Regions from separate parts of the Cellulomonas sp. KRMCY2 genome, predicted to be linked through region 1. Evidence: riboswitches for the same ligand, from Rfam matches in the RefSeq annotation. Region 1 holds a riboswitch; the other holds the start of a gene.
What was found. A riboswitch is a leader RNA that binds a small molecule or an ion and turns the genes downstream of it on or off. The one in region 1 is predicted to bind cyclic di-GMP.
Positions count from the first base shown of each region.

Region 2: linked by a shared signal. The riboswitch ahead of K415_RS0103305 (hypothetical protein) and the one ahead of K415_RS22435 (DUF4214 domain-containing protein) in region 1 are both predicted to bind cyclic di-GMP.

Region 1 is NZ_JAGF01000001.1:377,517-385,268, reverse strand. It holds gene K415_RS22435 (DUF4214 domain-containing protein) at 1-1,293, opposite strand, end outside; cyclic di-GMP riboswitch class I at 1,307-1,381, opposite strand; gene K415_RS0101945 (DUF1972 domain-containing protein) at 1,955-3,136, shown strand; gene K415_RS0101940 (CDP-alcohol phosphatidyltransferase family protein) at 3,133-3,909, shown strand; gene K415_RS0101935 (polysaccharide biosynthesis tyrosine autokinase) at 4,054-5,748, shown strand; gene K415_RS0101930 (glycosyltransferase) at 5,831-6,871, shown strand; gene K415_RS22430 (glycosyltransferase family 4 protein) at 6,868-7,752, shown strand, end outside.
Region 2 is NZ_JAGF01000001.1:663,501-671,252, reverse strand. It holds tRNA gene K415_RS0103345 (tRNA-Thr) at 1-37, shown strand, start outside; gene K415_RS0103335 (hypothetical protein) at 374-766, shown strand; gene K415_RS0103330 (signal peptidase I) at 832-1,419, shown strand; gene K415_RS0103325 (hypothetical protein) at 1,416-1,823, shown strand; gene K415_RS0103320 (hypothetical protein) at 1,885-2,295, shown strand; gene K415_RS0103315 (hypothetical protein) at 2,292-3,131, shown strand; gene K415_RS0103310 (SGNH/GDSL hydrolase family protein) at 3,253-4,119, opposite strand; cyclic di-GMP riboswitch class I at 4,222-4,296, shown strand; gene K415_RS0103305 (hypothetical protein) at 4,525-4,938, shown strand; gene K415_RS0103300 (uracil-DNA glycosylase) at 4,935-5,678, opposite strand; gene K415_RS0103295 (DUF3263 domain-containing protein) at 5,866-6,174, shown strand; gene K415_RS0103290 (LytR C-terminal domain-containing protein) at 6,206-6,817, shown strand; gene K415_RS0103285 (cold-shock protein) at 6,951-7,154, shown strand; gene groL (chaperonin GroEL) at 7,396-7,752, shown strand, end outside.

The DNA.
Region 1 (7,752 bases):
GCCGATGATCTTGACCTGGTCGATCACGGTGTGGATGTCGACCCGGCGCAGGGTGAAGCCCATGCCCACGATCCCGTCGACGAACCGCGAGGGCGCCTGGGCGTAGATCTCGCTGTCCTCGATCAGCAGGTTGGTGCCCGGACCGGCATCGGACTGCACCAGTGACATCGGGGCGGTCAGGGGTGTGGCCGGGCCGCGGATGATCGAGTTGCGGATCACCACGTTCGCGGCCTTGACCCGCACGAACCCACGAATGTCCAGACCGTCGATCACCGTACCCGGCGTCGTGATCGTCAGGTTGCCGTCATGGACCGTCAACGCCCTGCCCGCCGGCACCCCGGTGTTCGCCTCGCTCGGCGGGCCAGCCGGCGCCGGCACTGCGGGGGCGGGCGCCGGCACTGCTGGGGCGGGCGGTGTGGCCTGCGTCCCTGTCGCGCCAACGTTGCGTACGACGTACTCGTCGCTGGCGACGATGCCACCGATGATCTCCTCGACGCGGTGACCGTTCTGGATGGCACTGACCCAGCCGGCGGCGCCTGACGCGTCGATCCCACGGCCGAGCAGGTGCCGGTAGTGGCCGTCGACGACCGCCGTCAGGTGCTCGGTGGAGACCAGGAAGCCCATCGCCACGGCGTAGCGGGTTGTGCCGCCCTGGAGAGCTGAGGCCCATCCGCGCACCTCGGAGTCGCCAGCGGAACGGCCCAGCACGTGGGCATAGAGCCGCCGGACCCACTCGGCAGCCGAGCCGCCCGCCTTGGAGTAGTACTCGTCGGAGGCGAGGAAGCCGGCCTCCATCTCCTGGAAGGTCGTGCCGTAGCGCATCGAGTCGACCCAGCCCCGGAGACCGCCCGCGTCCGCGCCGCGCCCGAGGTAGGTCTGGTAGGACTCCTCGATCAGGCGGCCGCGGTACTCGTCGCTGTAGGTGATCGAGTTCGCCACCGCCCCGCGGGGGGTCCCGTTCGACAGGGCGGTGGTCCAGTTCGCCAGGCCGGCGGCGTCGACCCCACGCTCGAAGAGGTCTCGGTAGACCGCGGTGACGAACGTCGCGGTGGCCGCGGCGGTCATCGTCGGCACGCGGGTGGCCGCTGCGACGGTCACCGGCGTCCACGCGGGCCGTACCTGCGCCTGTGCGGGTGACACGGCCATCGTCGATGCCATGGCCGTGGTCAGCGCGGTCGCCACCAGGATCGAGGTCCACCGGCGGTGCCGTCGGGTGCCGCCCTGGGGCGGTGCCGGTGGTGTCCGGTCGATGGTGGCGGGGCGTGCAGAGGGTGTCGTCTGGCTGAAGTCCACGAGAGCTCCGTATTTCGGTGGCCTGGCTGACCTGTCTGGTCCCTTGGCTTTGCGTCCCCGCCTCTCGACGGGTTTGCCCTTGTCGTCTACGTGCGTGTGCCTGTGGTGCGTGTCGCCCGGCGCGCGTCGCTTACACGCTCGCTCCTTCAGTCATCGGCAGAATCTTCGTCGACCTGAAGTGCATCTCGACCGGTTTGTCTGATCATGAGTAGGCGAATTCGTGCCTTACCCGGTCCGGCCCGTTTCAAATGTACGTCAACCCGGCGCGACCATTTGGGACTATTGGTCTGATGATCTGTGACTCGAGTCACAAAATAGTCGGACATTGCGTGCACAAACCGACCAAAGGGGTCTGGAGCGCCGTGGCCGCGAGGGCGGAGAGCGGACTCGTCGGACGGGGCCGGCCGGCCCGGAGCGGGCTGCCGCGTCCGGGCCGCCGGTCCCGACGACGGCCCCGTCAGGGCACGAGCACCGGGTGAAATCGGGCACAGGGTGCAATTCCGGACATTTGACCGGGATACGATCATGCCCGTCGGGAACTCGTGGGTGACCAGCAGGTGACGCCACTGGGACGGCCGGTCGACCGGCTCGGTCGGGCTGACCTCGGGGTGTCCCCGGGGGACCTGGCTCGACGATGCGCGCACCAGTGAAGAGGGGTGGCATGGGGAGGGTCGGCTCGCACACGGGCGCACGCGTCGTGTCGATCGCGATGGTCGGGACGCGCGGGGTGCCCGCGCGCTACGGCGGGTTCGAGACGGCCGTCGAGGAGGTCGGCCGCCGTCTCGCCGCACGCGGTCACGACGTCACGGTCTACTGCCGCGCGGGGAACGGCGAACCGATGACGACCCACCTGGGCATGCGTCTGGTCACGCTTCCGGCCTTGCGCCGGCGTTCCCTCGAGACCCTCAGCCACAGTGGCCTCTCGGTGATGCACCTGCTGCGTCATCGCACCGACGTCGCCCTCGTGTTCAACGCGGCCAACGCCCCCTGGCTGCCGCTCCTGCGGATGGCACGCGTCCCGGTGGCGACGCATGTCGACGGCCTCGAGTGGAAGCGTGCGAAGTGGGGCCGTGCTGGGAAGTCCTACTACCGCTGGGCGGAGTCGGCATCCGTCCGCTGGTCGGATGCCCTGATCGCCGACGCCGTCGGCATCCAGGAGTACTACGCGCGCTCGTTCGGAGTCCCGACCACGCTCCTGAGCTACGGGGCGCCGTGCATCGACCCTTCCCGGAGGGAGCGACTGGCCGAGCTGGGCCTCGAGGCCGGTGGCTACCACCTGGTGGTCGCCCGTTTCGAGCCGGAGAACCACGTGGACCTCATCGTCGACGGGTTCGTGCGGAGTGCGGCGCGCCGCCTGCTGGTCGTCGTCGGGTCCGCGCCGTACGCCGACCAGTACACGGCCCGGATCAGGGCGCGCGCGGGGGGCGATCCGCGGGTCAGGCTCGCCGGCGGCGTGTGGGACCAGGAGCTGCTCGACCAGCTGTACGCCGGGGCGCGAACCTACCTCCACGGGCACTCCGTGGGCGGGACGAACCCGTCGTTGCTGCGCGCGATCGGTGCCGGGACGGCGACGATCGCCTACGACGTCTCCTTCAACCGTGAGGTGCTGCGGACGGATGGGACGTACTTCTCCTCCGCCGACGACGTGGCGCGCCAGGTCGAGGCGTCCGAGTCGGACGACGCCGCCGTGGGTGCGCGCGGAGATGCCCTGCGGGTGCGTGCCCGTGACTACGACTGGGACGATGTGACCGATGGGTACGAACGGCTGGTGCGAGACCTCGCAGCGCATGCCGTGCCTAGGGTCCAGCCGCACCGACGCGTCCCGGCGGAGGTGACCCCGTGACCAGGAAGCCAGCGCCCGAGAGCTACCGTGAGACCGTCAGGCGGCTGGCGGGGGCGCAGAAGGGAGCGGCGCGCAGCGCACCCGCATACTCCCGGTTCGTCAACCGCCGGATCGGTCGGCTCCTGGCCGCGTGGGCCTACCGCACCGGGCTGTCCCCGAATGCCGTGACCGGTATCAGCGCGCTGTTCACCTTCACCGGGATCGCGTTGCTGGTCCTGCGGCCCCCGTCCTGGGGCCTTGGTGCAACGGTCAGCGCGTGCCTCGTCCTGGGCTACGGCTTCGACTCGGCCGACGGTCAGGTCGCCCGACTCACCGGGACCGGGAGCCCGGCGGGCGAGTGGCTCGACCACATGGTCGACGCGACGAAAGTCTCGGCTCTGCCGCTCGCGCTCACGGTCGGTCTTCACCGCTTCGACGTGGTCGACGACGTCTGGCTCCTTGTGCCGCTGGTCGGGGCCGTGGTCGGCGCGGTCCTCTTCTTCGGGATGATCCTGACCGAGCAGCTTCGCCGGGCGCGAGGCGTCGCATCCGTGGCGTCCACCGAGGGCAGGGCGCCGTGGCTCCGGTCGATCCTGGTCATCCCGACCGACTACGGGCTGCTCTGCCTGAGCTTCCTGCTGCTCGGTGCACCGACGGTCTTCTTCGGTGTCTACACGGTCATCACCGCGGCAACCGCTGGCTTCCTCGCACTGGCCGCGCTCAAGTGGTACCGCGAGATCCGAGGGTTGTCGTCGGTGCATGATCGCCGACCGGTGATCCCGCCAACCGGGTGAAAGTCGGTCGAACACGCACATTGCGGCGGTCCGTTCGGCCTCCCCGCCTGTCGGTCGCCAGGCGTCTGTCCCATAATCGAGTGCACGTGACAACGTGCGAGAGTCCGCGTCGGCGCCGTCCGTCGCCGAGAGAGGTGGCACGGAGTGGAGCTCAGCGAATACATCAGGATCGTGCGCAAGCACTGGATCGTGATCATGCTGATCGGGCTCCTCGGTCTGGGTGGCGCGTACGCGTACGCGAAGTCGTTGCCGGCCACCTACAGTGCGACGGCGAGCATCATCGTCTCCTCCATCGGTGGCGAGTCGGTGGGGGAGCGTGTTCAGGGTGCGACCTATACCGACAACCGGATCGAGTCCTACGCCCAGCTCGCGACCTCGCCGTTCGTCCTCGAGCCGGTCATCGAGGAGCTGGACCTGTCGATGACCCCGCGGACGCTCGCGCGCATGGTGACCGTGACCAGGCCGGTGAACACGTACTTCCTGGAGTTCCGGGTCACCGACGGGAACCCGCAACGGGCGGCGGAGATCGCGAACGCGGTGAGCCGCGAGCTGGCCCTGTCCGTCGCGGAGCTCGAGGGCGACGTGGCCAGCGGCCAGTCGACGGTGCAGCTCACGGTGGTGGCAACGGCGATCCCGCCGGTATTCCCGTCGGGTCCGAACACGAAGCTGTACTCGGCCACCGGGCTCGTCGCCGGTCTCGCGCTCGGGGTGCTCGTCGCGCTTACCCGGACGGTCGTCGACACCCGGATCCGAAGCGTCAAGGATCTGCGCCGAGTCACGGATGCTGCCGTCCTGACCAGTGTCCGGCACGACCGCAGGACGGCGAAGGACCCGCTCGTCATGCGCAACGACCCCCTTGGCGACCAGGCCGAGGCCTATCGGCGGCTGCGGACGAACCTGCGGTTCCTCAAGCTTGCCGGGCCCAGCCGGTCGATCATGGTCACGTCCGCCATCCCCACCGAGGGGAAGAGCACGACCGTCATCAACCTCGCGATCGCGATGGCCGAGGGGTCGTCGCGCATCCTGCTGATCGACGCCGACCTGCGCAAGCCGTCGCTCGCACGCAACCTCGGGCTGGAAGGTGCGGTCGGCCTCACGACCGTGCTGATCGGTGAGGCGGTCGTCGAGGACGTCATCCAGTCGTGGGGCGGTTCCATCGACGTGCTGCCCGCCGGTCAGATCCCGCCCAACCCCAGCGAGCTCCTCGACTCCGAGGCGATGGCGGATCTGCTCCGACGACTCGCAGCGCACTACGACACCATCCTGCTCGACGCGGCGCCGCTCCTGCCGGTCACCGACTCGGCGGCCCTCTCGCGCTTCGTCGACGGAGCGCTCCTCGTCGTGGGCTGCCAGGCCGTGCACCGGCACCAGCTCGCCGAGGCGCTCGGCCTGCTGGCGGCCGTGGACGCACGGGTCCTGGGAATCGTGCTGAACAAGGTGCCTCACAAGGAGGCCGGAACGACCTACGCCTATGGTTCGACCCCGCGTGCGACCGCGCGGGAGTGGGCTCAGGCGCGACTGCGTCGGCCGACCGGAACCGACCCGGACGAGGGCAGGTCGGCACCCGGCCCGGTCACCCCGGTGGGGACGGTCGACACGCTGTTCACCGTGTTCGACCCGGTGTCCGTCGACGTCGACGAGGTGCCGGTCGGGGTCGACCCGGCGCCTGCCGAGGCCACCCCGGCGGCGACGGCCGACCCGGTGTCCTTCGAGGTCGACACCGTGCCCATCGAGCTCGACCCGACGGTCCCTGCCGCCGGCCCTGGACCGCTCACCCCCCCGACGGAGCCCCCTACCTACCCGGAGCGGTGGGAGCTGCCCTTTCCCGCCGGGCGATGACGGACACCTCGTGGGCCCGGGGCAACCCGCGCCTCCTGATCCGACTGAGGGCGACGCCCAGCACCGTCGGTGACTCCGCGATGTGCCCATCGTGACGGCGGCCGGGCACCCCGATCGGCTCGTCGTCCTCGAGTCCTTCCCGGAACCTCGTTCGACGACGAACCCGTACCTCGTCCAGCTCATGCGCTCGCTGCCTGCGGACGTCCAGGTCATGACCTTCACCTGGCGACGTGCGCTCACCGCGTCGTACGACGTGTTCCACGTCCACTGGCCCGAGATCCTCCCGCGCGGAACGACGCGGGCGCGGACGGCGGCGCGCCGGCTGCTCACGGCGGCGCTGCTGCTCCGACTGACCGTCCGTCAGACGCCGATGGTGCGAACCCTGCACAACACCGGGCCGCACGAGCCGGGTGGCAGGCTCGAGCGCGCGCTGCTGCGCTGGTGCGACCGTCGCACGACGCTGTGGATCCGCCTCACTCCGTCGACGGTCGCCCCGTCGGACGGCCCCGTCGTGACGATCCCGCACGGTCACTACCGCGACTGGTTCGCAGACCTGCCCCTGGCGCCGGCCGAGCCCGGCCGGATCCTCTTCTTCGGCCTCGTGCGTCCCTACAAGGGGGTCGAGGACCTGCTGGACGCCTTCGCCGAGGTCCCTGACGGCATCTCCAGGCTCCGGCTCGTCGGTCGGACGACGGACGACTCCGTACGCGAGCGCGTGGAGCGCGCCGTTCTCGCCGACCCGCGGATCGGCGCGCGGCTCGAGTACGTCGGGGACGCAGAGCTCGCGGACGAGATCAGCCGCGCCGCCCTGGTGGTCCTGCCCTATCGCCGGCTGCACAACTCGGGCGCCGCGATCCTCGCCTTGTCGCTCGGTCGCCCCGTGCTCCTGCCGAGCGGGTCCACGGCCGAGGAGCTCGCCGCGGAGGTCGGACCTGGATGGGTCGAGACCTTCACGCCGCCGCTCACGGGTGCCACCCTCACCTCGGCGCTCGCGCACTCGGCAGGGCCGGACCGGGCTGCCGCTCCTGACTTGTCCGGGCGCGAGTGGCCGGCCGGCGGGTCGGCGCACGCTGCCGCCTTCCGGACTGCCGCCGCCCTCGCACGTCGCGGTGGCCGCCGATGAGCCGCCCTGACGCCCACGTCGAGGTCGTGTTCCGGGCCGATCGCGACGTGGAGTCGTGGGCGGCCCGGCACGCGCGTGGCGAGGTCCCCGGCCGGTGGCCCTACGGTCTGGACCTGCTCGCCGGCAGGTCGACGTCGTTGACCGTCCGGGGCCTCCCTGAGCCCTCCCGCGCCGCGGTCGCGGCAGGTCGACTGCGACGAGCGCTCGACCCCTCGTCGACGGCTCGACCCGCCGAGGTCGGCGTCCGCGACATCGGCGTCGCCTGGGACGAGAACCTCGCACGCCGGATGCTGTACCAGGCGCCCCGCAGGGAGATGTACTCGGGCGCCATCTGGCTCACCGATGCCCTCGCGCGCGGCGACGACCCGCGAAGGCTCCGGTCGGTGCTGGGCGTCCTACGCAGCATGCGCGGGGTGTTCGTGAACAGCGCGGCGCAGGTCCAGCCCCTCCGCGACGCCTTCGGGCCGGGCGGGCCCGACGTCTCCTACTTCACCTTCGGCGTCGACGACGTCTTCTTCCGGCCCCGTCCCTATCCCGAGCGGCCGCTGGTCATGAGCGTCGGCGTCGACCGTGACCGCGATCCGGGGACGCTGTTCGCGGCACTCGAGACCGTCCACCGCAACCGACCCGACGTCGAGATCCTCGTCCAGACCCGGTCGGACGTCGAACCTCCACCGGGCGTCACCAGGGTGCCGACGATGTCGCACGTCGAGCTGCGCGACCTGTACGAGCGGGCTGGCGCCGTCGTCATCGCCACCCGGCCCAACCTCCACATCTCCGGCCTGACGGCGAGTCTCGAGTCGATGGCCATGGCGCGGCCGGTGGTCCTCACCCGCACTCCCGGCGCCGAGGACTACATCGACGACGGCCGGACGGGGTTG
Region 2 (7,752 bases), 290 kb from region 1:
AAGCGGACGGTCGTCGGTTCGAATCCGACAGGCGGCTCGCGAAAGCCCGCATCCGATGATCGGGTTCGTGGTATGGACGCGCTCCCAGGGGCACTGCGCCGAACGGGTGACGGGCCGCTCCGGCAGGGCGTGAGGTTTGTCCTGTTTTGGGCCTCTCGTCGGGTGAAATGCGACCCGTGGCCCGGGTGAACCGGGTAACCAGGGAGTAACGGCGGGCTCCCGTCGGCCAGACTTGTGCTGTCCCGCCGCCCCGGTCTCGTTCCCCCCCAGAACTGACCGGTTCACGACAGGACGACCGGCACCCTCCGGTCAGCACGCCCAGTGGGCGACACCCCCCGGTGTTGCTGTTCCCCGACGTCCTAAGGACTCTCCCATGGCTTCTGCACGCCGCAAGTCTGCCGCCATCGCGCTTGCCGTCGTCGGCATCGCCGGCCTCTCGCTCGCGTCCGCCGCGCAGCTCAACATCGGCGCCTCGTCGCTCGGTGCCGGCGCCTCGGTCGTCTCCGCCTGCCAGGCCGCGCCGATCGGTGTCACCTTCGCGCCGTCCGCCGCCGTCGGTGGCTACAACGCCACCTCGGTCACGCTGACCGGCCTCGCCGCCACCTGCAACGGCCTCAGCTACAAGATCCAGGCGACCGGCGCCGCGGGCGTCCTGCTCGGCACCGAGGTCAGCGGGACCACCGGCACCGGCACCTCGCTCACCGCCGCGCTCGCGGGTGTCAAGGCCGACGCCGTCACCGGCATCTCGGTGGTCATCTACAGCTGACCACTGCGACGATTCGCGGCGATCTGATCGTTGTGGACGCCACTGAGGGTGCCGCAGCAGTCGGCGTGGGTCTCCCACGCCGACTGCTGAGCGGCGCCGTGAGCGTCCTGTGGATCGTCGGCTCGTTGACCGTCGGATGGTTCCTGTGGCCCAGCTCGTTGGGCGGCTGCACCACCCTGACGATCGTCTCGGGTCACTCGATGGAGCCGACCTACTACACCGGTGACCTCGTGGTCTCCCGGTGCGGGCCGGTCGAGGTGGGTGACGTGATCGTCTACAACCCGCCGAACATCGACGGTGCCCGGGTCATCCACCGCGTCATCGGTGGGGACACCGACGAAGGACTTGTCGTCCAGGGTGACAACAACGACTTCATCGACCCGTGGAGCCCGCGCAGCGAGAACGTGCTCGGCTCCGCCGTCCTGCACCTCCCGCACGTGGGCACCTTCGCCTCGATCCTGCTGAGTCCGCTGACCTGGGTCTCCCTGCTCGTGGTCGCCCTGGCCGTCGTCATCTGGCCAGGTCGTGATCTGCAGGACGACGAGACGGAGCAGTCGGCCGGCGAGCCGGAGTCGACGGACGAGGAGCCCGCCGAGGCGGATCTGCCGGGGCTGTGGGCACCCGAACCTGAAGGAGTGGAGGCAACGCGATGAGGCGCACGTTCGTCGGCCTGGTCGTCATGTCGCTGCTTGCTCTCGGCGGTCTGACCACCGCCAGCGCGGCGGGCCTGAACCTGGGCGCCGGAAGGATGACGGCAGCCACGGCGCATGCCTGCACGACGACCGCCATCCCGCTGGTCAGGTCGGATCCGGTGTGGGGAGGACTCGCCGGCTACGAATCCGTGACCGTGACCATCCCCTCGTCGTGCGCCGGTCTGCCGCTCCAGGTCACCGTCTACCAGACGTCCGACGGCAGGTCGCGCTCGTCGGGGAGCGTCCCGTCCATCGCCACCGGAACCGTCGTCGTCCCGATGAGCTCGCTCTACGGGCACATCTTCTACCCGGCCTATGGCTTCGCCGTCGTCATCGACGGATGGTCCGTTCCGGTCCAAGCCTGATCCGCCCCGCACGCACCACTTGTCAGGAGTTCACGCCATGGCCCGCCGCCCGGCTGACCGCATGAGCACGACGCGCCGCCGCTTCACGGCGTTCGTGCTCGTCGTGGTCGGCATCGTCGGGCTCGGCGTCGCATCGGCGGCCCAGCTCACCGTGGGTGCGGGGTCGCTCGGTGCCGGCACGGCTGCCGTGGCCTCCTGCCAGCCTGCCGGTCAGCCCATCTCGGTCGGGTTCACGACCACCACCTTCTCGGCCGGCCAGTACCAGGCCTCGGCCGTCACCCTGGGCAACGTGAACGCCGCCTGCGCGGGCCTCAAGTACCGGATCCAGCCAAGGGGTGCCGGTGGGGCTGCCGTCGGCTCGGAGCTCACCGGCACGGTCACTCTCGGCACGGGCGGCACCCTGACTGCGACCTTCCCCGCGAACGTGCCGGCGAGCACGATCACGGGCGTCGACCTCGTGATCCACAGTTGAGCGGCCGACGTCGGGGCCTGGCGGGCGCGCTCGCCGCCCTCGCGCTGCTCGCCACCATCTCCTTCGCGAGCGCTGCCTCCCAGCCGCTCGCCGGGGCCACCATGACGTCGACCGCGGTCGGTCACCCGTGCGCCGGCCCGGCCGCCGCGACGGCGACCAACGGCACGACCATGACGTTCTCGGCCGTGAGCATCACCGTCCCTGCAGGCTGTGCCGGTCGCACCGTCCTGCTCACGCTGCTCAACGGCACGACCCCCGTGGGCAGCGGCTCGGCCGCGGCTGCGGCATCGGGCGCCACCGTCGTCAGCCTCCCGACCTACACGGCGTTGTCGTCGCTGACCGTCCAGGCGACCGTCGGCGGCTGGAACCTGCCGACGACCTGGTCGTTCACACCCCCGCACATCTGGTGCACGGTCGTCAGCGGCGGATCCCCGGGTGCCACCTGTACCGCGACGGTCACCCGGTTCACCGGAATCAAGGAGTCCGGCAGCTTGGTCGCCGACTACTACGACGTCGTGGTCGAGACGACCTCCGCTCTGGCCCTCAGGTGGCAGGTCACCTTCAACCTTCCGCACCCGTTCTACGGCACCGTCCCGACTGCGCTCGGCAACTCCGATCTCGACGACTACTCGGACGTCGCGCGCTACTGGGACACGAACGACGCGACGCGGGAAGGCCAGTGCACCGCCGGCCAGCTCAAGGTGCGGGGGGTCAACAGCAACAACTCGGGCTCCAACTTCCGTGACGTCACCAGCGGTGCACCACGCCAGTTCTCGCTCGTCCTGAATCGCACGGAGGCGGCCTACCGTGACGTCCTCTCCGGCGGATGTGCCTAGGGACGAGGTCCGTGCGAACCGAGGCAACGGCGCCCGTGGCTCTCTGGGGCCCTCACCTCCGGCAAGCTCCGCTGCCGAACAACGGCCCGGTCGCGGCGTGCTGAACCGGCCCTGAGCCTGGTCAGCCCAGCGGCGTCAGCTTCGGCCGCTTGGCCGTCCGCTCGTCCCCCGAGGACCGGCCGCGCAGCCGGCGCGTCGCCCACGGGTAGGCGTGCGAGCGGAACCACTCGATGTCGTCGCGCACCTGCGCGGCGCGCGGCAGCGGCGGCAACGGCGCGAGCGGGTCGTCCCACGCCGGATCGTCCGGCTCCAGCCCGAGCGCAGCCAGGGCGCCCTGTGCGACCCGGCGGTGCCCCTCGGTGGTCAGGTGGATCCGGTCCGGAGCCCACATCCGCCAGTCCCGCAGCGAGCGCATCCCCCACAGGTCCAGGACGTGGGCGTCGTGGCGACGGGCGATCGACCAGATGTGCGCGTTGAGCACGGCGGCGCGGCCGCGGGTCCGGCGCACGACGGGGCTGTCCTTGGAGTCCATGCCGGTGCCGAGCAGGACGTCGACCCCCGCGGCGCGCAGCGCGACGACGGCGCGCTCCAGCTGGGCGGCCAGACGGTCCGGATCCGCAGCGGGACGCAGGATGTCGTTGCCGCCGCCGATCAGGCTCACGAGGTCGGGCTCCAGACTGAGCGCCGCCGGAACCTGCTCGCGCAGGATCGGGCCCAGGAGCCGGCCCCGCACGGCCAGGTTGGCGTACTCCAGCCGGCCGTCCTCGGCGCGTTCGGCGAGGTGCAGCGCGAGCAGGTCGGCCCAGCCCCGGCAGGTCGGCGCGGGGTCGGTGGCCGCGGTGCGCGTGGGCGGCTCGCCGCCGGGGACGTCCCACAGCCCCTCGGTGAACGAGTCGCCGAGAGCAGCGAAGCGTCGCCAGGGGACGTGCGGCGGTTCAGCAGGTACCGGGACGGCGTCGAGAAAGGAGTCCGAGCGGGTGAAATACACCTGCACAGTGTGCGCCGAAGCATACTTGTCGGGCTAATTCGGACGCCCTCGAACCGACCCACCCTGGACGGGGCGGGCACAGTGCGTCATCCTGAACAGGTCAGCGAAAAGCGGCAAACCCATCGCAAGGTGGGGACGCAAAGCCACGGGGCCCTCTGGGTCAGCCGGGTTACCGAACGACAGGGCCCAGTCATGAACATGACGGCATCGACCTCGATCCCCTCCACAGCGCAGTGCGCTGCTCCGAGAGCCGGCACGGCCGGCAGCTGCATCCCCTAGAGCCTCGGACGAGGCCTCCGCTCCACGAGTCACAGGACGTGACGACAGGAGCCACCGCCGGACACAGACGTCCGGCACAGGGAGTGCACAGGCAGGAAGCCATCTCGGACCCAGGAGGGGTGACAGATGATCAGCAACAAGAACCGCAAGGCGGCATCGGTCGCCCTGGTTGCCGTAGCGCTGGTGGGAGTGCGGACCGCGTCCGCAGCGGGGGTTGACCTCGGGGGGCAAGAGATCCTGATCGGGAGCAGCACGGCAGAGCAGTGCAACTCCTCACAGGTACAGATCGACTACGACGTCGCGTATGACGCCGCACTGCAGGGATACGGGGTGAGCGCCACCCAGCTGTCGGGGCTGGACGAGCGTTGCCAGGGTTACGACGTGATCGTGACTCTCAGTGGGCCCGGGGGGGCTCCGCTGGCGGAGATGACTGCAGTGGTGGATGCGTCGCAGATGCGAGTCGTGGTGCCGGCAACGACGCCGGTGGCAGCTGAGCAGCTCACGGGGGTGAGCATCGTGCTCAAGGAGACTGAGGCCTAGGCCTCGGTCGGCTGACGTGGGGCCGCTCCGTCTCGATGGAGCGGCCCCGTCGGCTGCCCCGGCGGGCCGGGGAACCACTCGATCGGCGTGGCGCCCTGGCGCGCGAGGAGCTCGTTGACCCGCGAGAACGGGCGCGAGCCGAAGAACCCGCGTGCGGCGGAGAGCGGGCTGGGGTGCGCGCTCGCGACCACCGGGACCCGGCCGAGCGCCGCCCGCACCTCCTGGGCGTCGCGGCCCCACAGCACGGCGACGAGCGGCCCGTCCCGCTCGACCAGCGCCGCGACCGCGCGGTCGGTGATCTCCTGCCAGCCCAGCTGCCGGTGCGAGCCGGGCTCACCGGCACGCACGGTCAGCACCCTGTTGAGCAGCAGGACGCCCTGGGCGGCCCATGCCGAGAGGTCACCGGACGGGCCGGGCGAGCCACCGACGTCGTCGGCCAGCTCGCGGTAGATGTTCTGCAGCGAGCGGGGCACCGGTCGGACCTGCGGCCCGACCGAGAACGCCAGCCCGACGGCGTGACCCGGGGTGGGGTAGGGATCCTGGCCGACGATCAGGACTCGCACGTCGGCGAGCGGCTGGGCGAACGCCCGCAGGACCGCGTCGGGCGCCGGCAGGTAGTGCCGCCCTGCGGCGACCTCGGCGCGCAGCAGGTCACCGATCGCGCGCAGCCGTGGCTCGACCGGGGCCAGCGCGGCGGCCCAGTCCGGCGCCATGATCTGCTCGAGGGGGAGCCGGGGCACGCCGCGAGACTACCGGCAGGCGACCGCACGGGCCCGGCGGCACGGGGCCGGCACGGGAATGACACGGCTGTCATTCGCGTCTACGATGGGCACTGCTCGAGCCTCGACGGCCGCGCAGCCGACAGACCGCTCAACCGACCTGCCGCTTGTGGACCGACTGCCGTAGTGAACCGACCTGGAGGACCGCATGGACGCCACCGCGACCGCGGCAGCCCCGTTCCGCACGGCCGCGACGTCGTCCGGCGCCGAGCTGTCCGAACGGGACCAGCAGATCCTCGCCTTCGAGCGGCAGTGGTGGAAGTACGCCGGCGCCAAGGAGCAGGCGGTCCGCGACCTCTTCGACATGTCGGCGACGCGGTACTACCAGGTCCTCAACGCGCTGATCGACTCACCCGCCGCCCTTGCCTGCGACCCGATGCTCATCAAGCGCCTTCGCCGCATGCGTTCCTCGCGTCAGCGAGCACGTACCGCGCGTCGCCTGGGCATCGAGGGCTGAGCGGCCAGGTCGACCCGCTAGCCTGTCCGCCGTGAGACCAGGCGAGCACCCCGACGCTGTTGACGAGTTCGACGAGGTCGACGCGTCCGGAGGCCCGCGCGGTGCACACCGTGCGCCGCGCTCCTGGTGGAGCCGGTGGTGGCCGTTCGTCACCGTCCTGGTCGTGTTCCCGGTGCTCGCCTACGGCCTCGTGACGTGGCTGTCCGACTGGGACGGGCTCTCCGGCGTCGAGCTGCCGAGCTTCAGTCAGTCCGAGGACGACACGCAGGAGCCCAGCGCCGGCGCGACCGCGACCGAGACCGCGACAGCAGCGCCGGTGGAGACGCCGGCGGTCACGCAGGAGCCGACGCCTGAGCCGGTCGCCGATCTCACCCGGCCGGTCTCGGTGCTCAACGCGACGTCGAGGGCCGGCCTGGCCGGTGGTGCCTCGGACCGGCTCGAGGCAGCCGGGTTCACCGCCGCCACCGCCGACAACTGGGACGGCGACGACCTGGAGACCTCGGTCGTCTACTACCCGGCCGCTGCGGACGTCGCCACCGCCCAGGCGGTCGCGGCTGCCCTCGGCATCGCCACGGTGCAGGAGGACGCCGCACAGGCCCCGGACGGCCTCGTCGTGGTCCTCGCCGCCGACTACGAGCCCTGAGCGACGGGCCGACGTACCGCCGTCCTCAGCAGCCGGATGCCCCTGCCGCCGTGCGGCCGGCCGCACTAGGCTCCGCAGGATCGTGGCCGCGCACGTCGCGGTCGACACCAGAGGCAGCACGACAGGAGCAGGCATGGCTCAGGGCACCGTGAAGTGGTTCAACGCTGAGAAGGGCTTCGGTTTCATCACCCCGGCCGATGGCGGTCCTGACCTCTTCGTCCACTTCAGTGCGATCCAGGCGGACGGGTACCGCGCCCTCGAGGAGGGCCAGGAGGTCGAGTTCCAGGTGGGCCAGGGCACCAAGGGCCCGCAGGCCGAGCAGGTCCGCGGCGTCTGACCGACCTCGCCCCCGGCGACCCCGATCGGCGTGACGTCTCGCCGTGGGCGGAACGGGCGCGCGTCGCTTGCACTCTCGGGTACCGAGTGCCAATAATGAGTTAGCACTCTCGACCCGAGAGTGACAGAAGAACCTGGTCCGGTGAGGGCCGGGGTGCCGACGGGACGTGACCGTCGCGACTCCGGTCCGTCCGTCGCGGGCACCATGTCCAGGTCACCGCCACAACCGGAGGACCATCCGAATGGCCAAGATCATTGCCTTCGACGAGGAGGCCCGCCGCGGCATGGAACGGGGCATGAACGCCCTGGCCGACGCCGTCAAGGTCACACTCGGCCCCAAGGGCCGCAACGTCGTGCTCGAGAAGAAGTGGGGCGCCCCCACCATCACCAACGACGGCGTCTCGATCGCCAAGGAGATCGAGCTCGAGGACCCCCTCGAGAAGATCGGTGCCGAGCTCGTCAAGGAGGTCGCCAAGAAGACCGACGACGTCGCAGGCGACGGCACCACCACCGCAACCGTGCTCGCCCAGGCGCTCGTGCGCGAGGGTCTGCGCAATGTCGCCGCCGGCGCCAACCCGATCGCGCTCAAGCGCGGTATC